Linked DNA regions of Flocculibacter collagenilyticus. The protein of the gene in region 1 interacts with the protein of each later gene in a pairwise test. Links are inferred from orthologs where the notes say so. Each region holds a gene or a part of one and is shown in the gene's direction. Other genes may lie near its edges.

Evidence for each region.
Region 2: the proteins of ndk (region 1) and ung interact in binary tests that used the Escherichia coli proteins (3 or more experiments, as listed by UniProt). The link is inferred for Flocculibacter collagenilyticus from one-to-one orthologs.

The regions. Positions count from the first base shown.
Region 1 is NZ_CP059888.1:2,670,667-2,674,292, reverse strand. The notes cover bases 1-2,823. They hold ndk (nucleoside-diphosphate kinase), read left to right. Parts: upstream 1-1,107; coding sequence 1,108-1,539; downstream 1,540-2,823. Other genes in these bases: HUU81_RS11860 (bifunctional tRNA (adenosine(37)-C2)-methyltransferase TrmG/ribosomal RNA large subunit methyltransferase RlmN), read left to right, coding at 1,780-2,823; trhP (prephenate-dependent tRNA uridine(34) hydroxylase TrhP), read right to left, coding at 1-729. In the rest of the region: more of HUU81_RS11860, read left to right, coding at 2,824-2,904; type IV pilus biogenesis/stability protein PilW, read left to right, coding at 2,932-3,626. UniProt on the Escherichia coli protein: Major role in the synthesis of nucleoside triphosphates other than ATP. The ATP gamma phosphate is transferred to the NDP beta phosphate via a ping-pong mechanism, using a phosphorylated active-site intermediate.
Region 2 is NZ_CP059888.1:751,216-754,861, forward strand. What follows is about bases 179-3,021. They hold ung (uracil-DNA glycosylase), read left to right. Parts: upstream 179-1,187; coding sequence 1,188-1,856; downstream 1,857-3,021. Other genes in these bases: HUU81_RS03240 (glycosyl hydrolase family 28-related protein), read right to left, coding at 179-733; HUU81_RS03250 (DUF3545 family protein), read right to left, coding at 1,947-2,123; pgi (glucose-6-phosphate isomerase), read right to left, coding at 2,384-3,021. Outside these bases: more of HUU81_RS03240, read right to left, coding at 1-178; more of pgi, read right to left, coding at 3,022-3,646. UniProt on the Escherichia coli protein: Excises uracil residues from the DNA which can arise as a result of misincorporation of dUMP residues by DNA polymerase or due to deamination of cytosine.

The DNA.
Region 1 (3,626 bases):
TTCACCTAGCGTAGGTATAACGTCATTAGGGGTGATTTTTTGAACAACATCACCCGTTTCATCTTCTTTCGCTTCTTTTACGTCGTAACTCCAACGGCAGGCGTTAGTGCAAGTGCCTTGATTAGGGTCGCGTTTGTTCATGTATCCTGATAATAAACAGCGGCCAGAGTAAGCCATGCATAAAGCACCATGAACAAACACTTCTAGTTCAGTTTCTGGACACAACTCACGTATTTCTTCTATTTCATTAAGTGATAATTCGCGCGATAAAATAACACGTTCAATACCTTGTTTTGCCCAAAACTTTACAGTGGCGTAATTGACGGCGTTCGCTTGTACCGACAAGTGAATTGGCATATCTGGAAAGGCTTCACGCACTAACATAATTAAGCCGGGATCTGACATGATAAGCGCGTCTGGCCCCATTTCAATTACAGGCTTAATATCTTTTAAATAAGTATTAATTTTGCCATTGTGGGGTGCGATATTACTAACCACATAAAACTTTTTATTTTGTTGATGTGCTTCTTTTATACCAATAGCGAGATTTTCTAAGTTAAATTCATTATTGCGAACACGTAAGCTATAACGAGGTTGCCCTGCGTATACGGCATCTGCACCATATGCAAAGGCATAACGCATGTTTTTAAGGCTGCCAGCAGGTGCAAGTAATTCCGGTTTAAGCCAAGCTTGTGCTTGCGTTTGTTGGATATTTTGTGTGTCTGACATAATTACCTCATGAACCTTAATCTGTTAACGCATTTGTGTTAGCTATAAATCGGACTATTGATAAATCTGTGGCATGACCGTTTAAGTTAAGCACTGAGTCTAGCTCTAAAAATAGCGGGTGCGCATTTTATAACCCTTACAGTGCAGGGTAAAGGGCTCTTTATCCTTTCATTTCTATTATGTTGATTTTGATCAAGTTATGTTTTTGAATTTTAGGTGGTTCACTCAAGCTAAAAATATAATTGTGGCTTGCATCAAGCTAGCGTATAATTCGCGCCCAGAATTTTTAGATTTCTTAATTAACTAGGTTGGTTAAGCGGTTTTTCATGTATGTATTGGAAATACGTTTAACAAACCATCAATTTTTGGAGCAGAAAAATGGCTTTACAGCGTACTTTTTCAATCATCAAACCTGACGCAGTTGCTAAAAACGTAATTGGCGCTATCTATAACCGTTTTGAAAGTGCTGGTCTTCGTATCGTAGCATCTAAAATGGTTCACCTTTCTCAAGAGCAAGCTGAAGGCTTTTACGCTGAGCACAAAGAACGTCCTTTCTTTGGCGCGTTAGTTGAGTTCATGACTTCTGGTCCAGTGATGGTTCAAGTTCTTGAAGGCGAAAATGCAGTACTTAAAAACCGTGAAATCATGGGTGCTACTAACCCTGCTGAAGCGTTAGCTGGTACTCTTCGTGCTGATTACGCTGAGTCAATTGACGAAAATGCAGTACACGGTTCAGATGCTCCTGAATCTGCTGCACGTGAAATTGCTTACTTCTTCACTGAAGAAGAGCTTTGCTCACGTACTCGTTAATCGCTAGCGATTAACGTTAAAAAAGGGGGCGAAGCCCCCTTTTTTAGTGCCAGTATTTATAGCAAATCTAACTAGGATTGGTAAAAATACAATTCAGTTGGTTATTTTTGTATAAATATTGTACAATTTGTCGCCATTTTTACCCTAGAGAGCTAATCAAGGGTAGGGTGAATAAATGTAATGCATTACTATCGTTTACAACACTAAGTGTTATTTTTTGTAAGTTGTTTGAGGAAATCCATGAGCGCCACTTCAAAGAAAATTAATCTTCTTGATCTAACTCGTTCGCAAATGCGCGAATTTTTCGAATCTATCGGAGAAAAGCCGTTCCGTGGCGATCAAGTAATGAAATGGATTTATCATTTTGGTCATGACAACTTTGACGAAATGAGCAACATTAACAAAAAGCTGAAAGAAAAGCTTCGCGCCATGTGTGAAATCAAAGCGCCTGAAATTTCTGTTAGACAAGACGCCTCCGACGGTACTAAAAAATACGCTTTACTGTTAGAAGGTGGTCAAGAAGTTGAAGCGGTTTGGATCCCTGAAAAAGATAGAGCCACACTTTGTGTCTCTTCTCAAGTAGGCTGTGCACTTGAATGTACTTTTTGCTCTACTGCTCAACAAGGCTTTAACCGTAATTTAAAAGTCTCAGAAATTATCGGCCAAGTTTGGCGCGTTGCGCGTGATATTGGGTTACATGGTGATAGTACTCGTCGCCCAGTTACAAACGTCGTAATGATGGGAATGGGTGAACCATTATTAAACTTAAATAATGTAGTCCCTGCTATGGAATTAATGATGGATGACTGGGGCTTTGGTTTATCTAAACGCCGCGTGACATTAAGCACATCGGGTGTTGTTCCAGCTCTGGATATTTTAAAAGAAAAAATTGACGTTGCCCTAGCCATTTCACTTCATGCGCCTAATAACGAGCTTAGAAACGAATTAGTTCCTATTAATAAGAAGTATGATATTGATACATTCTTAGCTGCCTGTCGTCGTTACATTGATGGTTCCAAAGCAAATAGCAGTGTAACCATTGAGTATGTGATGCTGTCTGGTATTAATGACTCAACCGATCAGGCTCACGAATTGGTGAAAGTGCTACGTGGTACGCCATCTAAAATAAATCTGATCCCGTTTAACCCTTACCCGGGTTCACCGTATGAGCGTTCTAGTAATAGCCGCATTGATCGTTTCTCTAAAGTGCTGCAGGACGCGGGACTTACGTGTATTGTAAGACGTACGCGAGGGGATGATATTGATGCTGCATGCGGACAATTAGTAGGTGATGTTATCGACCGTACTAAAAGATTAGTAAAAAAACAGATGAAAGGTGACGAGATTTCAGTGAAAATGGTGTAAGAGAAAATAATTACACAGTTTGGATTTATGTTACGTCTTGTTGTTACCACCTTATCACTTGCATTACTAAGCGGATGTGTTACTCAGACCTCGGTAAAGGGGTCTGAAAAACCGGTATTTCAAAGAAAGTTTGATCCGCAAGATGCTGCTCACACCCGTATCGCCTTAGGGTTGAATTATTTAAAAAACGGCGAGCCTTCTCAAGCTAAATACAATTTAGAAAAAGCCTTAACTTTTGCACCTAAAATGCCTGAAGTGCATATCAGCTTAGCTTACTATTATCAGATGGTGAATGAACATGGCTTAGCGATTAAGTCATATGAAAAAGCGATAGACTTAGATCCAAAAAATCCAGATACGCTAAATAATTACGGCGCTTTTTTGTGTAAAGTTGGTCAATATGAGAAAGCAGAAAAGCTTATGCTGCGTGCGATTAAAGTACCTAGCTATATTCGTGTTGCTGACACTTATGAAAACTTAGGATTATGCGCACTTGAGCATGATTTATACGATAAAGGTGAAGAATATTTAACGTTTTCCCTATCTCATAACCCATTCCGAGCTAACACTTTATTAAGTTTAGCGGCATTAGCGTATGCTAAGAGCGACTATGTTGCTGCCCGCACATATTTAGAGCGAATGGATAAAAACAATAAAATGAGTGCTCGTGGCTTGATGCTTAGGCATAAAGTAGAGCGGATCATGGGCAATGTGGATGCTGC
Region 2 (3,646 bases), 1.9 Mb from region 1 along the record:
TGTTTTCTATAATTCCACCTCTGAAATTAATCCCGACGCCTGGAGAGCCAGGAACACCGTAGTTCATTCTGATAAATACAGCATGCACTCCTCCATAAACGTTGAAGTTATAGAAGCTTACGTTATTCACTTGATGGTAACTATTTTCGTTAGTTTGCAAGCTTCGAAGTCCAACCGTGTTGTTTTTCATATATATATCTTCGAAACTGGAATACCACGACCTCTGTAAATTAATACCCACATCGAAATTGTTAATTGAAAGATCGGAGATACGAGAGCCATTAGTGAAATTAAATAAATCGAGTCCGACTGAGTTTGGAGTAGAGGTATTTGACTCGCCGTCATATGATTCTGGACTCCAAGTTGAATTACAATTAATATTTTTTAATGTAAATCCCTCTAAAGTGATACCATTTTTGGCTGATAAGCTAGACAGGTCTATCCCTTTTATGCAGCCATCAATTGTAAGTGTCGCTTTATCTCTACCATCACCATAAATTTTGACCGTGTTGATGGGAGTTATGGAGTTAGAAAGGGTGTAATTTCCCGTACTGAGATAAATTACACGCTTATTTAATGATATAGCGTCATTTATAGCGTCATCTGCAGACTTTTCATCATTAACAGCTAAATATTCTTTGATGTTAAAGTGTTCATTATTCGGAACTTGGGCCTTGAGCAAAACAGGTAAAAGCACAAAGACTAATAAAAAACAGTGTGTATATATTTTCATATTTATTCCTTAAATTGTTGGATATTTTATTGAAAAGATTGGTGCGCGTAAGCTAATTGAGTTGTTTGATGATGTCTATGGTTACAGAAAATATTTATAAAGTTTGTAATAAAGTTTTAGGGACTATATTAGCAAACATGTTGCAACGATTGTCTTAGAGGTGGATAGAAATACGTAAGTTATGGCAAATGTTAACTGTTTTATAATCAAAATGACGACATTATCAATTAGGAAATACCTCATCAGTAGAATATGGGATTAAATTACAAAAATGTGCCAAAAGAAGTCTTCAAGTTTATTTGACTTGCTGTGGGGGGCTTTACTCGTTGAGTATGCAAGCGAAGCTATTCTTTCGCATTCATTACCGAATGACTATGAACAAGTTAAAGCCTTTTTGTTATCCTAGCGAAATTCAAGATAGAGAAATAAGCTCGCTGGAGGATAAGTGGGAAAAATAACTTGGCGGGATCTACTCGCGGCGGAAAAAAGCGAAGAGTATTTTCAGCAAACCATAGACTATGTAGAGCAAGCGCGTAATGCAGGAAAAGTGATTTACCCTGCAGCAAAGGATGTGTTTAATGCCTTTAAGCTAACCGAGTTTAATCAGGTTAAAGTCGTGATCTTAGGGCAAGATCCTTATCATGGGCCCAATCAAGCCCATGGCTTATGTTTTTCAGTGTTACCTGGTATCAAGCCGCCACCGTCACTAATGAATATGTATAAAGAGCTAAGTAGTGATATTAGTGGCTTTACAATACCTCAGCATGGTTACTTAGCAAGTTGGGCAGAACAAGGTGTGTTGTTATTAAATACGGTCTTAACCGTAGAGCAGGGACAGGCGCACTCGCATAAGCATTTAGGTTGGGAACGTTTCACTGATAAGGTTATTGATGCATTAAACGAACATGCAGAGGGGGTTGTGTTTCTGTTATGGGGCGCGCATGCGCAAAAGAAAGGCAAGTTTATTAATAAACAAAAGCACCATGTATTAGCGGCTCCACATCCGTCACCGTTATCAGCACATCGTGGTTTTTTAGGTTGCGGTCATTTTTCGCAAACTAATCAAATTTTGCATAATCAAGGTAAAGCAGAGATTAACTGGCGATTGCCAGTTAATCTCTAATTAATAATACTTGAATCTTGGTTATCGCACGGCGTCAGTGATTTAGCGCTAAAAACAAAAAAGCCCAAACTTTTCAGTTGGGCTTTTTTGTTAGAGTTCTAAATCGTCTGATGCTAATGATAAATTCCAGTCAATATCAAGCAATTCTTGTTTTAGTTTATATTTGTCTTTGATTGCCTCAATTTCTCGCCATTTGCGTTTTGTTTTAGTTTTCGTTTTAGCAGAAGGACGTTCAATTATATTCATTAAATCATCAGTCATTTCCATATTGGCCTCCAATTGTTTACCAATTGTCTAGTTACTGCACAAATATCTATATCATAGAAAAATTTAAAGTAAAAGACTTTTATTACAATTGAATGAATGAAAAATGAACCTAAGGTGACTGATAAATAATCTAAATTCAGGTTTTTCGCTAGGTAAAGCTGACTGAAGCATAATCAGTTAGCGCAATACTAAAAAGCAGAATTAGAAAATAAAGCCAGATTATAGCGCCAATAAGAATGGCGCTACACATCACTGAGCGTTTATGAAGGCGAAGAAAAGCGTTTAATTAGCTGTGTGGTAGATGAGTCGTACTGGTGATTAGCAGTATCTGTATTATCAGCACCTTCAATCGTGTTAAGTATATCAGTACTCATTGTCTTACCTAATTCGACACCCCATTGGTCAAACGAATTAATATTCCAAATCACACCTTGGCAGAATACTTTATGTTCATACAATGCGATTAGACGGCCTAAATTGTATGGTGTTAAGGCATTCATTAATAGGGTATTGCTTGGCTTATTGCCCTGCATCACTTTATGTGGTGCTAGGCGTTCAATCTCGCTGCTGTCTAACCCTTTTTCAGATAACTCGGATTTAGCTTCTGCGAGCGTTTTGCCCATCATTAACGCTTGGCTTTGTGCAAAACAATTTGACGCTAACGCATTATGTAAATCTTGAGAGGAATGAGTAGGTTCAATAGCCAGAATAAAGTCAGACGGAATTAATGGGCTACCTTGATGCATAAGTTGATGAAACGCATGTTGTCCATTTGTGCCTTCGCCACCCCATATAATTGGGCCGGTTTCGGCAAAAGTGTCGTTGCCATCTTGTTGCACTGTTTTACCGTTACTTTCCATATCTAGCTGCTGAATATAAGCGGGAAAGCCACGTAGGTCATGATGGTACGGTAGTAGTAAATGACTTTGCGCACCAAAGAAATTAATATACCAAACACCCATGAGCGCCATAATTACGGGCATGTTTTGAGATAAAGGGGCTGTAGCGAAATGATCATCCATTGCATTTCCGCCAGCGAGCATTTGGCTAAAGTTTTCAAAGCCAATAGCAATAGCTAGTGGTAGACCAATGGCAGACCACACTGAATATCGTCCACCAACCCAGTCCCACATAGGAAAGATGTTTTCTTGCTTAATACCAAATTGAACAGCAGCATCTATGTTTGATGAAACAGCCACAAAATGTTTGCCAATATCGTCTTGGGAAGCACCAGCGTCTCGTAACCATTGCTTTGCAACCAAACTATTTTGTAACGTTTCTTGGGTAGAGAAAGACTTTGAAGAAGTGATCACTAAGGTTTGTTCAGGATCAAGTTTATCTAACACTTGATGTATGTGGTGCCCGTCAATATTCGCGACAAAATGCACATCCATTTCATTTTGGTAATGCTTAAGCGCCTGCGACATGATTTTAGGCCCTAAGTAAGAACCACCAATTCCTAAACTTAATACTTGCTTAATAGGCTTCCCTGTAAAACCCAATACCTTCCCTGCTTCAAGCTG